Regions from separate parts of the Delftia sp. CH05 genome, predicted to be linked through region 1. Evidence: riboswitches for the same ligand, from Rfam matches in the RefSeq annotation. Region 1 holds a riboswitch; each other region holds the start of a gene.

The links. A riboswitch is a leader RNA that binds a small molecule or an ion and turns the genes downstream of it on or off. The one in region 1 is predicted to bind cobalamin.
Region 2: another riboswitch for cobalamin. It lies ahead of GRX31_RS24380 (TonB-dependent receptor domain-containing protein); the one in region 1 lies ahead of GRX31_RS17225 (TonB-dependent receptor).
Region 3: another riboswitch for cobalamin. It lies ahead of GRX31_RS11510 (TonB-dependent receptor); the one in region 1 lies ahead of GRX31_RS17225 (TonB-dependent receptor).

What each region holds. Positions count from the first base shown of each region.
Region 1 covers NZ_WUMG01000021.1:40,770-46,317, reverse strand. Annotated here, with positions in the region: gene GRX31_RS17225 (TonB-dependent receptor) at 1-2,105, opposite strand, end outside; cobalamin riboswitch at 2,227-2,545, opposite strand; gene GRX31_RS17220 (2OG-Fe(II) oxygenase) at 2,558-3,232, opposite strand; gene alkB (DNA oxidative demethylase AlkB) at 3,247-3,897, opposite strand; gene GRX31_RS17210 (2OG-Fe(II) oxygenase) at 3,925-4,656, opposite strand; gene GRX31_RS17205 (hypothetical protein) at 4,862-5,548, shown strand, end outside.
Region 2 covers NZ_WUMG01000043.1:29,990-35,537, reverse strand. Annotated here, with positions in the region: gene GRX31_RS24400 (AraC family transcriptional regulator) at 1-3, opposite strand, end outside; gene GRX31_RS24395 (TSUP family transporter) at 132-938, shown strand; gene GRX31_RS24390 (helix-turn-helix transcriptional regulator) at 948-1,139, opposite strand; gene GRX31_RS24385 (hypothetical protein) at 1,165-1,554, opposite strand; cobalamin riboswitch at 1,651-1,876, shown strand; gene GRX31_RS24380 (TonB-dependent receptor domain-containing protein) at 1,947-3,860, shown strand; gene GRX31_RS24375 (ABC transporter substrate-binding protein) at 3,866-4,807, shown strand; gene GRX31_RS24370 (heavy metal-binding domain-containing protein) at 4,857-5,177, opposite strand; gene GRX31_RS24365 (hypothetical protein) at 5,333-5,548, opposite strand, start outside.
Region 3 covers NZ_WUMG01000011.1:28,998-34,545, forward strand. Annotated here, with positions in the region: gene GRX31_RS11490 (threo-3-hydroxy-L-aspartate ammonia-lyase) at 1-432, opposite strand, end outside; gene GRX31_RS11495 (helix-turn-helix transcriptional regulator) at 477-1,118, opposite strand; gene GRX31_RS11500 (YbaK/prolyl-tRNA synthetase associated domain-containing protein) at 1,200-1,691, shown strand; gene GRX31_RS11505 (CHAD domain-containing protein) at 1,749-2,630, shown strand; cobalamin riboswitch at 2,685-2,968, shown strand; gene GRX31_RS11510 (TonB-dependent receptor) at 3,098-5,329, shown strand; gene GRX31_RS11515 (ABC transporter substrate-binding protein) at 5,340-5,548, shown strand, end outside.

The DNA of each region.
Region 1 (5,548 bases):
AACTGGCTGCCGTAGCTCGATCCCACATAGACCCTGTCGGCCAGGTTGCGGCCGATCAGGCTCAGGGTGGTGCGCGCGTCCACCTGCCAGCTCAGCGCGGCGTCGGCCACGGTGTAGGCGGGCAGGTTCACGGTATTGGCGTTGTTGCCAAAGCGGTCACCCACGTAGCGCAGGCCCAGCGAGGCCTGCCAGGCGCCCACGCGGTAGTGGCCCCAGAGGTTGGCCGTGGTCTTGGCCACGTTCTGCGGGCGGTTGCCGGCGCGGTTGCCGCCGGCCTCGATGAGCTTGTCGAACTGGGCATCCACATAGGACAGATTGCCCTCCAGGCGCAGGGCGGGCGTGGCCTGGAAGTTGGCAGTGACCTCGGCGCCGCGCGAGGACTGGCTGCCGCCCTGGATGGAGATGGCCGGGCGGTCGGGGTCGCGCGTGATGATGTCGTCCTTCTTGATGTCGAACACGGCCAGCGTCCATTCGCCGCGCCCGCCTGCCACCTGCTGCTTGATGCCGATCTCGGCCTGGCGGCCCTTGCTCAGCTTGTAAGCCGTGTTGGCCAGGTTCAGCGAGACCAGGCTGTTGACGGGATCATGGCCCGAGCTGATCTGCCCATAGACATGGGTGTCGCGGGCCAGCTCATAGGTCAGGCCCAGGCGCCAGGAGGTGGCGGCCAGCGTCTTGTTGAAATCCGTGCCGCCCACCAGGGAATGGCTGGCAAAGCTGTAGACATCGCGGCGCAGTCCGGCCATGGCCAGCCAGCGGTTGCTGATGCGCCAGGCATCCTCCAGGTACAGCGCATGCTGGGTCACGCCGGTTTCGGTCTTGGCCTTGGTGACATCGGGGCTGGCCCAGCTGCCATGCACGGGGTCCCAGGCCGAGACCGTGGACGAGCCGCCGTAGGGCGAGTTGTTGGACAGCCGCAGGTTGATGCGTGCGGCCTCCCATCCCATGGCGATCTTGTGCGATCCCCGGTCCACGTTCAGGCCCAGGCGATTGCCGGTCTGCTCCAGGTCGTGCAGGATTTCCAGGTAGTCGGAGCGGCCCACGGTCCAGGTGGCGGGGTTGAGCGCGTAGGCCTCGATGTTGCGCCAGTGGCGGTCCGACTGCACGTGGTACAGCTCGTTGCGCACCGTCAGCCAGTCATTGGCCTTCCATTGCACCTTGGCGCGCAGGCGCTCGTCGGCATAGCGCAGCACGCTGTCTTCGGCGTTGTAGTTGCGGTCGCGCAGCGACTCCACCACCTTGCCGTCCAGGCCGGGCGTGCCCCAGTAGCGGCTGGGCTTTTGCACGCTGCGGTCGGCAATCAGGTCGATCTGCAGGTCGCTCGTGGGCTCCAAGCGCAGCGTGCTCATGAACTTGCCGTTGCGCGACTGGTCCAGATCGCGCTCGCCTGCGCTGCGGGCGGTGTAGCTGTCGATGCGGTAGCTGGCATAGGCGCCCAGGGCGCCGGTCACGCCCAGGCCCAGGCGCAGCGTGTCGTCCGTGCCCGCGCCCACCAGCACCTCGGCCGAGCTGGTGCGGCTGGGCTGCTTGCGGATGGCGTTGACCGTGGCGCCCATGGTGCCGCTGCCGTACATCAGCGAGGCCGGGCCGCGCAGCACGTCGATGCGCTCGTAGCCCCAGCTGTCACCCGGATAGGCCGTGGTGCCGGCGGCCACGCCCAGCACCATGCCGTCTTCGGCCACGCCCACGGAGTTCACGCCCGCAAAGCCGCGGCTGCTGAAGGACAGGCCGCCATTGCCCGGCGTGCTGCTGGAGGTCAGGCCCACGGTGCGCGTGACGGCGTCCACCAGGGCGTAGTCGCCGCGCTCCTGCATCTGCTCGGCAGAAACACCATCCACACTGGCCGGCACTTCCTGGTTGGAGACGCCGGTATGGCTGGCCGAGCGCGCAGGCTGGGCCAGTTGCTGGCCGATGCGTTCGGCCTGGCCGGTGACCTGGACCTCGGGCAGGGCGGTTGATTGGGGCGTTGGCGTTTGGGTTTGGGTTTGAGCCTGCGCCGGCAGGCAGATGAAGGCACAGGCCAGGGCCAGCGGGCTCAGCCGCACGGAAAGGGACTGGGCAGCGCGAGCGCTGGAAATCCTGGAAAAGGAAGAATGCATTTCGAACATCGGTCTTCGACCGTCTGATGCGAAAGCAAGGCACTGCCACCTCTCCAGCCAGCGTGGGAGGAAAGGGCGCAGGACGTTGCCATCCGCACCCCGCAGACAGTCAAGAAAGCGCCCGCTCAGCGGGCGCGAAACGCAGCAGGCCGGTCTCCGGGCTCACAAGCGGCGCAAGGACATGCCTTGCGCCCAGCGCCCCGTCTTCCCAATCCACCCGCGAAAAGCTGCATGTTGCAGACCACGCCATGGACCAGTGACAGCCTGTCATCGCCCCTCCGCAGGGTTGCGGAGACTGGCGGGACAGGCGTGGAGCGCCTTGACTTGTTTACCGTTGCGGGGGCAGCCAAGGCCTGTGCCGGCAGCGCAAAAAGCATTTGCTGGCAGTCACCTTGTTCCCGTTTCATCCCCATGGCTGGCATGTGGACACCTGATGCACGGATGCCTTTGCAGGCGCGGCATTATAGCCAGCGGCTCGCGTCGGTAGCCTGCGGCGCGTCGTGCAGCAGCAGCTCCACACCCAGCCACTCGCCACGGTGAACGCGGCTGATGGCATGCCGCAGATGCACGCGGTAAAAGCCTGCCGCACCGCGCACCGGGCGCGGCCCCGTGGCGATGATGGCCGCATCCCCCAGGCCCAGCGGCAGCACCATGGGGCGCGATTGCATGCGCGGGCGCTGCTCGGTCATCACGAATTCGCCGCCCTCGAAATCCTGGCCCGGCCGGGACAGCAGCAGCACCAGCTGCAGCGGGAACACCGCCGCACCTTCGCTGTATGAGCGCAGCGGCGCATGGCCCGCCTGCGCCACATGCAGCAGGTGCGACTGCGGATGCATCTGGCCGCGCTGGTGGCCCAGCTGCCCGAAGGCCTCGAACGAGGCGGGCAGGGCAGGCTGCATGTCCATTTGGGCACGCCAGCGATTGGCAATGGCAAGCAGGTGCCGGTACAGCACCGGGCGCCATGTGTCGAGGGAGGGCGGCAGGCCATTGCGCATGGCCGCCTCGCTAGCCAGGGCGCGGCTTTCATCCGCATTCAGCAGCCGTGGCAGCAGGCAATGGCCCTCTGCATCGAGCTGGGTGCCAATGCGGCCCCAGTCCAGGCCAGCGAAGCGATCACTGCTGTTCAGCCCATCCATGTCGACCCCGCCATTCAACCCGCCTTGCGAAACGTGAGATTGATGCGCCGCCCGCCCAGCAGCGGGTGAGGCTGGTCCTTGAGCGGCAACACGCCGTGGTGGCGCAGCCGATCCACGCCGCCCCAGACCACCACGTCGCCATGCCGCAACAACACCCTGGCCGTCTTGTCCGCGCGCGCAAGCCCTCCAAACAGAAATGTGGCCGGCATGCCCAGTGACACCGAGACGATGCGCGCGCCAAGGTCACGCTCGTCGCGGTCCTGGTGCAGGGACAGGCGGCTGCCGGGCAGGTACTGGTTGATCAGGCAGGCATCGGGCGCGAAGCCCTCGAAACCCGCAGCGGCGGCCGCTTCGCCCGCCAGCTGCGCAAACACGGCGGGCATGGCGGGCCAGGGCTGGCCGCTGACCGGGTCGATGGCGCTGTAGCGGTAGCCGCGCCGGTCGCTGGTCCAGCCCAGCGCGCCGCAGTTGGTCATGGCCACCGACATGGTGAAGCCGCCCGGCGTGACCAGATGGCGCAGCGGCGCCTGGGCCATGACGCCGTCCACCGCAGCCAGCAGTGGTGCCGCACGGGGCAGGGCATGGCCGCGCAGCACCACGGACTGGGGCCCAATGGGTTCGATGCCCATGGGAGATTCATCGGCAAAAAGATCCAGCGTGCTCATACCGGCCGTCCATCAAAGTGCGTCATATCAGAGTGCGTCATGAAAGATCAGCCCCACGGTATGGCGATGGCCGCTTCGGACGCGGCTGACGCCATGGCGCATGGCCGCGCGGCGGTAGCCTGAGCGCCGCCCCGGCACGGGCCGGTGGCGCACGGCCAGGACCAGCGCATCGCCCTGGTCCAACGCCATCACATCGGCCCGTTGCCGGTCGCCATCGGCCTGGGTGATGACGAATTCCCCGCCCGCAAAGTCCTGCCCCGGCCGCGACAGCAGCAACACCACCTGCAGCGGAAACACATGCTCTCCATAGACATCCTGGTGCAGGCAGTTGTAGTCGCCCTCGCCGTATTGGAGGATCAGCGGCGTGGGCCGCAACTGGCCGTGCGCGTGGCAGCGCGCCAGGAAGTCCCGCAGCCGGTCCGGATAGCGCACATCCAGCCCCATGCGCTGGTTCCAGCGGTTGGCCACCGGCACCAGGCGGGAATACAGCTGTTCGCGCAGCCTCTGCAGCAGAGGTGGCAAGGGGTAGTCGAAATACCGGTATTCGCCACGCCCGAAACCGTGGCGGGCCATGACGATGCGGGAGCGAAAACCGTCTTCCCTGGTGTAGAGGGCCGCCAGGTCACGGCATTGCTGCGCGTCCAGCAGGCCGGGTAGCCGGGCACAGCCGTGCTCGTCGAGCTGGTGCTCCATCTGCGTCCATTGGCAGGGCGGGGCGGATTCGCAAGCTTCGTTGTCGAAAAGACGGAGGTTGTGCATGGCGGGCGCGGTTGGCGGTATGGGCGCTGTGGGCAATTGCCGCAGTCTAGGGCGCCGCAGCAGCGCCTGCATCCCGCTTCTTGCAGTGGACAGAATGTCAACCGGCGGCAGCGCCTGCCAGCCGCGTGCTGGACAGGCCTGGGAGGGCCGGCTGGCAGCTGCAATTGAACAATCGCGGCATTCCTGCAAACGCCTCAGGCCCGCCATGTCCAGCAACGTCCATCACCTCTATCTGTTCTTCGATACGCCCCTGCAGCTGCGCCGCGTGCAACTGATCTGCCAGTACCTGGCCCGGCAGTCCTGGGAGCAGGCCGAGCGCTGGATCCATGAGCTGGACCCCGCCCTGGACCGATCCGCGCTGTGGGATGACGACTGGGCCAATGCCAGCGCCCTGGGCCATCCCCAGCATCTGGAACTGGGCTTCGACACCCGCACCACGGCGGGCATGCCCTGGCGGCTGCTGGAGACCTTGTTCCAGCACGGCCTGCAGGCGGCGGTGCTGCATGTCTTCTATGACCAGGTGGGAGAGAGCGAGCGCTATCACTTCGATGCCGGCCAATGGGTCAGCCACCATGCCTGGCTGGCCCGCTACCCGGAGCGCCAGGTGCTGGTCGATCCCGACGCAGAGGTCTATCCGCGCCCGGGGCAGGAAGAGGGCAACGATGGCACCTCACTCAGCAATCCCGCCCAGCCCATGGCCATCAGGCAACTGCGCGAGCGTGACCAGGAGCGCGATCGCCAGGCCCAGGAGTCCGTGCAGGCCCTGCTGGAGACCATGGCCAGCCTGCGCAAGAGCGGCGTGTCGCCGGTGGACGGCATCGCGGGCCTGTTCATGCTGCGGGCAGGCTTTCGCGGACTGTGCGAGGCCGTCGCCTTCATCGTCGTTGCCGCC
Region 2 (5,548 bases), on a different contig from region 1:
CATGGGAATGTCCGGAAAACAGCCAACAGGCTTTGGCAGGAATTCAAGGATTATTGACCTATCCGCGAAAGCAGGCCAAACCGCAGCATCCTAAGGTTCAGTCCTTGCTCGTTTTTTCCAAAGGACTGTCTGTGTTCCCTCTCCTGCTGCTGGCTTTCGGTGTGCTTGCCGGCGTGACCACCGTGCTCTTCGGCTTTGGCGGCGGCTTCGTGGCCGTTCCGCTGCTTTATGCGCTGCTGACCTCCATCCACGGCGCGGACTCCGCCGTTGGCCAGGCTGCCATGCACATTGCCGTGGCCACCTCCACCTGCGTGATGATTTTCGGCGCCTCCATGGCCACGCTGCGCCAGCACCGCGCGGGCGCCCTGCCGTGGGAGCAGGTGCGGCCGCTGGCCTGCTTCATCGCGGCCGGCGCCGTGGCGGGCGCGGCGGCCGCCACCTGGATCAGCGGGGAATGGGTGCGCTGGGCCTTCATCGCCTACCTGGCCCTGACCATCGCCGACGCACTGCTGCGCCCGGGCTTCGTGCACGGCACCGCCGCCCAATTGCAGCCCATGGGCCGCAGGCCCGCCGCCATCGCAGGCTTGGCGATTGGCGCGATTGCAGCCTTCCTGGGCGTGGGCGGCAGCGTGATGACCGTGCCGCTGATGCGCCGGCGCGGCGCCAGCATGGCGGCCGCCACGGCCATGGCCAGCCCGCTGTCCCTGCCCATGGCCGTGGCGGGCACCGCTGCCTACATGCTGGCATCGCAGGGCGCGGGGCTGAGCCCCTGGCATGTGGGCTATGTGGACCTGCAGGCCTTTGCGTTGCTGACGGCCGGATCGTGGACGGGCATCAGGCTGGCAGCCCCGCTGATCGGCCGCATTCCCGATGCCCTGCATGCCAAGGCCTACCTGGCCCTGCTGGGCCTGGTGCTGCTGGTCATGATCGTGGCCTGAGCGCTGCGCTCAACCCTCCTGGAAGATCGCCTCGATCCGGGTCTCGAACACCCGGGCAATGGCGAATGCCAGCGGCAGGCTGGGGTCGTAGCGGCCCGTCTCGATCGCGTTCACGGTCTGGCGCGACACGCCCAGCAGGTCCGCCAGCGCAGCCTGGCTCCAGCCGCGCTCGGCGCGCAGTTCACGGATGGTGTTTTTCATCGCCGGGCCGCCTCTGCAGCGCGGCTCATCGGCTGCGCAGCCAGTGGGCCACCGAGGCAGCCACCCAGAGCGCACCCATCAAGGGCCACACCATGAACATGCTGAGCTTGGGAAACCCTGCCATTTCCAGGAATCCGTAGGTGAAGGTGAGGCCCGCCGTGCCCGCCGCCGCAATCGCCAGTTGCTCCAGCATGGACTTGCGCAGGAACTCGTCGGTATCGCGCACCAAGCGTACGATGGCCCGCACGGCCAGCGCAAACGCCAGCATGGGGCTGAGCAGCAGGGCCGTGCGCAGGGCCCCGGCCTGCATGTCGGCGCTGAGCAAAAGCGCCCCGACAAGCAGCGCCATGTAGAGCAGCAGCGCAAATCCCAGCTCCTTCTGGTAGCGGCGGTTGGTGACCGTTGTTTGATTCATGGAAGTCTCTCGCAATGTGTAAAGGATGCTTGACATTGTGCGATGCCACCCGCGGGCATGTCAAGCAAGCTTTACATCGGCACTGAACGCCCCGCCGTACAATCGCCGCCGTTGGTGCCAGCAGCCCCAGGGGCTGCGGTTAAACGGGAAACATGGGGCGGCCAGATAAAGCCGCCCGCATGTACTGCCCCCGCAACAGTGAGTGAAACGCCGCGTGCATGGCACCGGCCCCCGCCAAACCCGTGCCACTGGGCGTACAGCCCGGGAAGGCCTTGGCGAGTGCGTCACCAGTCTGGATACCGGCCAACAGGCGGCCGGCCGCGCATGCAGCGCAGCCGGTCTTTGTGGTTTCCGTGCCGGCGGGGTCGCTGGCGCGCAACTGGCTCGCATCCATGCACACCCTCGCCCTCGCGCGCGCCCCTGGCGCCGCTCTTCGCTCGCCCTCGGCGTTCCCCGTACTGCGCACGTTGTCCGCCCTGGCTGCGGCCTCGCTGCTGGCCTGCCAGGCCCAAGCACAGGTACAACAGGCACAACAGGCGCAGCGCGCACAGGCCTCCCAGCTCGATACCGTGGTCGTCACCGCCTCGCGCAGCGAGCAGTCCTTGCGCACCGTCACGGCCGACATGACCGTGATCGACGCCGAGACCATTGCCCGCAGCGGCGCCACCGGCGTGGCCGACCTGCTGGTGCAGGTGCCGGGCGTGCAGATCAACCGCAATGGCGGGCCGGGCCAGGTCACCTCGGTCTACCTGCGCGGCACCAGCAACCAGCACACTGCCGTGTTCATCGACGGCGTGCGCTACAGCTCGCAGGAGCTGCAGGGCGGCGCGGTCTGGTCCACCCTGCCGCTGGCGCAGATCGAGCGCATCGAAGTGCTGCGCGGCCCGGCCGCCGCCATCTATGGCTCAGACGCCATGGGCGGCGTGATCCAGATCTTCACCAAGCGGGCGGACGGCCAGACCCGCGCCTATGCCGAGGCGGGCATAGGCAACCAGGGCACCAGCAAGCTGGCCACAGGATTCCAGGGCGGAGCCAACGGCTTCACCTATGGCCTGAACCTGGCGGACGAGCGCAGCGACGGCTTCGACGTCTACCCCGGCAACACCTTCTCGCCCAACCCGGACAAGGATGGCTACAGCAACACCTCGCTGGGCCTGAACGCGGGCTACAAAACGGGCATCCACCAGATCGACGCCAGCCTGCTGCACAGCCGCCTGCGCACCCACTACGACCAGAGCCCGCCGCCGTTCGACGACTACGACGTGGTCAAGAACACCACCGGCAGCTTGCGCTGGCAGGCCGGCTGGAACGCCATGTACAAAAGCGTGGTCCAGATCTCCCATACCGACAGCCAAAGCGACCGCCACACCCAGTCGCCCGAAAGCGCCAAGGGCCGCTCCACCAACTACCTGCTACAGAACCTGTTCACGCTGGGCCAGCACCGTTTCAACATCGACCTGGAGCGCCGCGAGGACAAGCTGGACACCCAATACGCCTGGACGCAGAACACCGACAGCCGGCGCGTGCAGAACTCCCTGTCGGCCGGCTGGCGCCTGACCGAGGGCCGCCACCAGTTCGACGCCAACCTGCGCCACGACCAGGTGCGCGACCAGCAGAACAAGACCACGGGCGGCCTGGGCTACGGCCTGCAGATCGACGAGCGCTGGCGCTGGGTGGCATCGGCCGGCACGGCCTTCAGAACGCCCACGCTGTACGAGCGCTTCACGGGCCAGGCGGCGGCCGACCTCAAGCCCGAAAGCAGCACCAACGTGGAAACGGGCCTGCACTATGCGGCCGGTGCCAACCGCCTCTCGGCCGTGGTCTACCGCAACAAGTTCAAGAACCTCATCACCTACGACTGGAACAGCGCCGTTCCCTGCAACTGCTACCGCAACTGGCAAAGCGTGGAGATCACCGGCCTGACGCTGGCGGGCAGCACGCGCCTGGGCAGCGCCAACCTGGGCGCCTCGCTGGACTTCATGAACCCCGAGAACCTGGAGACCGGCAAGCTGCTGCCCTACCGCTCCAAGCGCATGCTCAAGCTCAACGCCGACACCCAGGCGGCCGGCTGGACGCTGGGCGGCGAAGCGCAGCTGTACAGCGGCCGCTATGCCGACGAGGCCAACACCTTCAAGCTGGGCGGCTACGGCGTGGTCAACCTCTACGCCCAGCGCCAGCTGACCAGGCAATGGACGCTGCTGGCCCGTGTCAACAACATCGCCGACCGCGACTACGCCCCCACGCGCGGCTATGCGAACGCAGGCCGCACCGTGTTCGTCAGCGTGCGCTGGACTCCCCTGCCCTGACCGCCATGCACCTGCTTGTGCGCCTGCCCCGCCTTCTGCTGCTGATCGCCGCCCTGGCCTGCGCGGGCGGCGCCGTCGCGCAAAAGGCGGTGGATGCGAACCAAGGCAGCACAGGCGCGAGCACAGGCACGCCGTACACCGTCACCGACATGCGCGGGCGCCAGGTGCGCCTGGCGCGCGTGCCGCAGCGCATCGTCTCGCTGCTGCCCTCGCTGACCGAATCGCTGTGCGCGCTGGACGCCTGCGAGCGCATCGTGGGCGTGGACGAGTTCTCCAACCACCCGGCGCGCGTGGCCGCCCTGCCCAAGCTGGGCCACACTTTTGCCCCGCTGGTCGAGGCCACCGTGCGGCTCAGGCCCGACGTGGTGCTGATGGCGTATTCCGCACCCGTCATCGCACAGCTGGAGCGCTTCGGCATTCCCGTGCTGGCACTGGACGCCAACGACATGGCGCAGTTGGAGCAGGTACTGCACAAGCTCGACCAGCTGCTGCAGGTGCAGCGCGCCAACGCCCTGCTGGCGCGCATGCAGGCCGAGGTGGACCAGCAGGCTAAGGCGCTGGCGGCGCTCACGCCCGCCGGGCAGAAGGTGTATTTCGAGGTGGACGCCACGCCTTATGCGGCAGGGCCGGACTCCTTCATAGGCCAGCTGCTGCAGCGCCTGGGCGCGCGCAATGTGCTGCCGCCCAACCTGGGTCCCTTCCCCCGCATCACGCCCGAATACGTGCTGCGCCAGCAGCCGGAACTCATCATCCACACGCCGCAGACGCCATCGGCCAGCTTTGCCACCCGCCCCGGCTGGAGCCGCATGCCCGCCGTGCGCTCCGGCCGCATCTGCGCGCTGGACCTGGTCGAGACGGACGTGGTCTCCCGCCCCGGCCCGCGCCTGGGCGAGGCGGCGCGGGCGCTGGCCCGCTGCCTGCAGTTGCCGAACACGGCGCCGCGTTGACTTCGCTGGTCTGCTTGGCCCGCTTGGCCCGCTTGGCCGATGGCCCTGCCTACTCCAGCACCACGGCCGTGCCGCTGGCAGACACCATCAACATGCCGCTGCCCTGGCCCAGCACTTCGTAATCCAGGTCCACCCCCACCACGGCATTCGCGCCCAGTTCCTGGGCGCGTTCCTCCAGCTCCTTGAGCGCAATCTCGCGCGCCCGCTGCAGCTCGCGCTCATAGGTGGCTGACCGCCCGCCCACGATGTCGCGCAGCCCGGCAAACAAGTCCTTGAACACATTGGCGCCCAAAATCGCCTCGCCCGCGACCACGCCGCAGTAGCGGGTGATGCGGCGGCCTTCGATCTGGGGGGTGGTGGTGATGATCATTGAAGCTCCTGGGTGTTGGTGATGGGAGTGCCGAGCTTTCGCCACTCGGCCGGACTAGCTGTGAACCGTCAAGCGATTGTTTGGAGATTTGATCCTAGACACGGAGCGACTTGGCCGCTGCTGCGGTGCAGTCTGTGCCAGTTGTAATGATGCTGTCAGCTCGCCAGGGCATTGGTCCGCTCAGCCGAGTTCTGGCACGTCCATCCATCGGACTTGCCTACTATCGCTGCCCGCGTCTGTTCAAGCCCCATCACCACCCGCCCTCTTGCCTTTCCGGATTTGATCGCCACCGGCAGCCGGCTCAACCAATGCCCGTTTGGCCCCAGCGACGTGACGCGCAGGTTGGACAACTGGCGCGATGTGGGCAAGGG
Region 3 (5,548 bases), on a different contig from region 1:
GGTCAGGCCGTGGCGCTCGGCCAGGTCGCGGCCGATCTGCTCGCGGTCTTCGGTATAGCGGTCGTAGACCACCACCTGGCCGCCATAGCCCTTGGTGGCCGCCACCTTGGCGGCGGGCGCGTCATGCGGCATGACGATGGTGGCGGGAATCTCCAGCAGCCTGGCAGCCAGTGCAATGGCCTGGGCGTGGTTGCCCGAGGAAAACGCCACCACGCCGGCCTTGCGCTGCGCCGGGCTGAAGCGAGACAGGGCGTTGAACGCACCACGGAACTTGAAGGCGCCCATGCGCTGCAGGTTCTCGCACTTCAGGAAGACGCGGGCGCCCAGCGCCTCGTCCAGCGTGCGCGAGGTGAGCACGGGCGTGCGGTGGGCATGGCCCTGGATGCGTTGGGCCGCTGCGGCCACGTCGTCATAGGTGGGAAGGCTTGTCATCGGTACGGGAGAGAAGGGGTTGCTGATCGGCGGGGTGCCGGGAGCTACTTGGCGTAGCTGTAGACCGTGGCGCGCGACACGCCCAGGTGGGCGGCAATGGTCTCCATGGAGCGGCGAAGGTCCAGCAGGCCGTCGCCCTTGAGTTCACGGACCAGGGCGCGCCGCTCCTCGGGCTTGAGGGCGCGCGGCGTGGTCGCCAGGCGCGCCGCGAACTGGTCGATGCGGGCGCGCACCGCGTCGGCACCGGCCCCGGCGCCCATGGGCGCCAGCATTTCGCGGGCCGGCGTGTCGCCGCTGACGGCGGCAAAGCGGTTGAGCATGCTCTGGAAGCCCTGGAACATCGTCAGGTCCACATTCATGCACAGGGCGGCGATGTAGCGGCCCTCGGAGTCGCGGATGCCGATGGACGTGCTCTTGGCCTGGCGGCCATCGGCGAACTGGTTGGGGTAGTTGGCGATGACCTGCTCGTAGCCGGGGTCCTGGATGCGGGCCAGGCCCAGCTCCGTCGCGCCCTGGCCGACCTCGCGGCCCGAGAGATTGTTGTGGATGGCCAGCACCGCATGGGACGGGTCGAGCAGGTCATGCACCACCACCTCGCAGAACGGGGCAAGGGTCTGGCCCAGGCCTTCGGCGATCTTGGCCACCTGTTCCAGCAGTTGGCGCTGCTCGGGAGTGCGTTGTGTCATATTGGACATTTTGTTTTGAATTGGACAAAATGTCAAAACCCAGGCGACCTGCCTCCTTGTCCGTTTCTTGTGCTCCCTGCCATGTTCGACACCCTTGTTCACCTGCTGCAATCCCAGGACGCGCGCTTTCGCGTGATCGAGCACCCTGCCGAGGGCCGCTCCGACCTCGTCGCCGAAATCCGGGGCACCGCCCCCGGCCAGGGCGCCAAGGCCATGCTCTGCAAGAGCCGCGATGCGGCCGGTGCGGGCGATCCCCAGCTGTTCCTGGCCGTGCTGCCCGGCGACCGCAAGCTGGACTTCAAGCGCCTGGCCCAGGCCGTGGGCGTGCGCAAGGCCACGCTGGCCTCGCCCGAGGAGGCCCAGGCCGCCACCGGCTGCGTGATGGGATCGGTGCCGCCGTTCTCCTTCAACCCGCAGGTGCGCCTGGTGGTGGACCCGGCACTGGTGGAGCGCTTTGCCGAGATCGCCTTCAATGCGGGCCGGCTGGACCGCTCCATCGTGCTGGACTCGGCCGACTATGTGCGCATTGCCCGGCCCGCGCTGCACAGCCTGAGCGGGGATGGCGCCGATTGACCCGGGGGCCGGGCGGTGCCCACAATCGCAGCAACGCCCGCACATCCTCTCCTGACCATGACCACCCCTGCCAGGCAGTTCCCCGACCGGCCCGATGCGGCCGGCTTTGTGCGTGCGACGCTGGCTGCCGCACTGGCCCAGGTGCAGTCGCATATGGATGCCGTGGACGCCGGCAGCGGCGAGGCCGAACGCATCCACCAGCTGCGCGTGGCCCTGCGGCGCCTGCGCACCCTGCTGCGCGAATGCGCAGGGCTGGCGCCCGGCATGCGCGCCGAATGGGATGCCCCGCTGGCCCTGGCCTTTGCGCGCCTGGGCACGCTGCGCGATGCCGGCACCCTGGCCGACGTGGTGCGGCCGCTGCTGCAGGACGCCGATGCGCCCTTGTGCGAATGGGCCGTGCCGGATGCCGGGCAGGCCGACGCGGACGCGGCCGCTGCGGTCCGCGAGCTGCAGTTCCTGCAAACGCTGGCCGAGATCCATGCGCTGGCGCAGGCGCCTGCAGGCAAGCGGCAGCCCGGCCTGGTCAGCCTGTCCGCCGCAGGCACGCGCAAGTACCTGGCACGGCGGCTGGCGCGCCTGCACCGCCAGGTGCTGCGCGACGGCCGGCAGTTCGACCGCCTGCCGCTGGCGCAGCAGCACCGCGTGCGCAAGCGGCTCAAGCGCCTGCGCTACCTGGCGGACTTCGCGCGGGAATTCGCGCCCGGAATGTGGCCCGGCAAAAAGGGCCGGCGCTTTGCCGAGGCGCTGGTGCCCGCCCAGGACGCGCTGGGCCTGCACAACGACATGGCCGTGGCGGCCGCGCTTTTTCGTGACCAGGCCGGCACGGATCCGCGCGCCTGGTTTGCCGCCGGCTACCTGCAGGCCCGCCTGGCCACCAGCGCGCGCAGCAGCCGCCGCGCGCTGCGTGCGCTGGCCCACGTGCCGGGCTTCTGGGCCTAGACCGCATCAGCGATAATCCGCCGCTGGCGCACCGCCGCAGCCCCTGGGCCGTGGCGGTGCGCTGTTGCTGAAGGTGCCCCATGCCGCTTGCCGGCCAGGGGTTCAACGGGAAGCAGGTGCGCGATGCCATCGAGGTGGCCGCTCGCAATGCCTGCGCTGCCCCCGCAACGGTCAGCGGAATACAACTCCCCACGCTGGCGCGCCACCCACCGGTTGCGCGCCGCAAGCCACTGTGTCTGGACGGACATGGGAAGGCGGGGATGCCTGCTGCAGCGCGCCCACGATGCGCGCCGCAGCGTTCCGCAAGCCCGGATACCGGCCTTCTGCATTGCTTTCGGACGCCGCGGGAGTGCGCCTGTCCGGTCCGGCCCCAGCCTGCGCTGCCGTGGCCGGCTCCGGCGTGCGCGCCGTGCGGCGTGGTTCAGACGATAGGCCCCACGGGTGACTGGGGCAGTTGGATTCAACGCATGCGCTTCGCTTCTTTGGCCGCCGATTGTTCCGGCCCCTTTCCCCTTCCTCCCTTCCTGCGCCCGGCCACCGCTGCGGCCGTGCTGGCCTGCTGCGCCGCGGCGGCCGGCGCCGCACAGGAACCGGCGGCCGGCAAAGCCGGTGCACCCGCCGACGATGCGCTGGACGCCGTCTTCGTGACCGCCACGGCGCGGCCCGAGGCGCGCAGCCGCATCGCGGGCACCACGCAGACCATCGACCGCGAGGCCATAGAGCGCTCCAGCGCGCGCTCGGTCACCGACCTGCTGGCCGAGAACGCCGTGGGCTTTCTCAGCGAATGGACGGCGGCCCAGACCTCGATGAACCTGCGCGGCGCCTCCACCGACGGCCAGGGGCGCGACTTCCGCAGCCAGGTGCTGGTGCTGGTCAACGGCCGGCGCGCGGGCACGGCCAACCTGTCCAAGCTCAGCCCCTCGGATGTGGAGCGCATCGAGATCGTGCGCGGCCCGTCCTCGGTGATCTACGGCAGCCAGGCCATGGGCGGGGTGGTCAACATCATCATGAAGACGGGGGCTACGGCGCCCGGCACGCGTGCCCAGGTCCAGGCCGGCTCGTGGGACCTGTGGCGCACCGATGCGCAGACGGCCGGCGCCAATGACCGCTTCGACTGGTACTTCGGCGTGAGCGCAGGCGGGCGCGGCGACTACGAGTCGGGCGATGGCGGCACGCGCATGGAGAACACGGGCTGGAAGCGGCGCGGCGCCAGCGGCGCCCTGGGCTGGCAGCTGCACGAGCTGCACCGCGTGGAGCTGCAGCTGCGCACGGACGGCATCTACAACGCGGGCTTTCGCGGATCGGGCGCCAACATCTACAGCCGAGACAACCGCAGCAACCGCTCGCTGGACCTGACCTACGAGGGCGCACTGCCCGGCCAGCGCCTGAGCTGGACGACCCACCTCTACAGCCTGGTCGATACCGATGAGTTCAACTGGGCATCGCCCGTGATCCGCTCGGGCAACAGCGCCGTGCCCGGCACGGCGCGCGACTACAACCACCGCCAGCTGGACGCCACGGGCCTGCGCTTTCAGCCGCGCCTGCGTGTCAGCCAGACCAATGACCTGCTGATGGGCTTCGACTGGGAGCGCAGCAAGCTGCGCTCCGACCGCCTGCGCGTGGCCATGCCGGGCGGCCCGGCGGGCCAGGTTGCGCCCTACGACAACAACCAGACCGAGCAGGTGCACGCGCTGTACGTCGAGGACGCGCAGACCCTGTTCGACGACCGCCTGACCCTGCGCGCCGGCCTGCGCAAGACCTGGGGCACGACACGCTTCGACGAGACGCCCAACCTGGCCCTGGCCCAGGCCAGCACGCGCGACTACGACAACCACACCTGGTCGGCCGGCGCCACCTGGAAGGCCACGGACCGGCTCACGCTGCGCGCTGCGGCCTCCACGGGCTTTCGCGCGCCCACGGCCACGGAGCTGGCCTCGGACTTCACGGCCGTCGGCGGTGGCCGCACCTTCGGCAACCCCAACCTCAAGCCCGAGACCAGCCGCCAGATCGAGGTCGGCGCCGCGCTGCAGCAGCCCGGCTGGCGCGTGGATGCGGCCCTGTTCCAGAACACCATCAGCGACCGCATCATCACCGTCTCGCGCGGGGCCACGACCAATACCTCGGACTACGCCAACAACGCGGCCGACATCGTGGCGCGCGGCCTGGAAATGCAGGCCGACATGGACCTGGCGCGGGCGCTGAACCTGACGGGCCACCAGCTCAAGGCCTGGGCTGGCGGCTACTACCACTTCAGCATGCGGGACAAGGGATCGCCGGCGTCGGCCAATACCGACAAGGTGCAGCGCATGTACCGCTACGAGGCCTCGGCCGGCGTGCGCTACGGGCGCGGCAGCGGGCGGCTGCAGGGCGACTGGAGCCTGCAGCTGTCCACGCTGCTGCGCGGTCCCATGTGGTACGACACGGAAGAGTCGCTGCTCATCCCGCAGGGCGAGCCCCGCAGCACCTTCATCCACCGCAAGGGCGCCTTCACCATCTGGAACCTGCGTGCCGACTACCGCGTGTCGCCGGGCGTCAAGCTGTTCGCGGCCGTGAACAACCTGTTCGACCTGAACCGCCACCCCATCTTCATCGCGCTGGACCGTGCGCCCTGCATCGCCAACCCGGCGTACCAGAACGGCGGCTGCGGAACGTCGATGGCGGGCCGCGAACTCATGGTCGGCCTGCAAGCAGAGTTTTGAGGACCATGGCATGAGGCAATCCAGCACCACGCGCCGCCAGTTGCTGCGCCAGGGCGCGGCAGCGGCCCTGGCCTGCGGCCTGCCCGCGGCCTGGGCCGACACCGTCGCTGCAGGCGGTCCGGTGGTGCTGCAGGATGCGCTGGGCCGGCGCGTGGAGATTGCCGCGCCGCCGCAGCGCATCGTCTCCATCTTTGCCTCCAATACCGAGCTGGTGGCCGC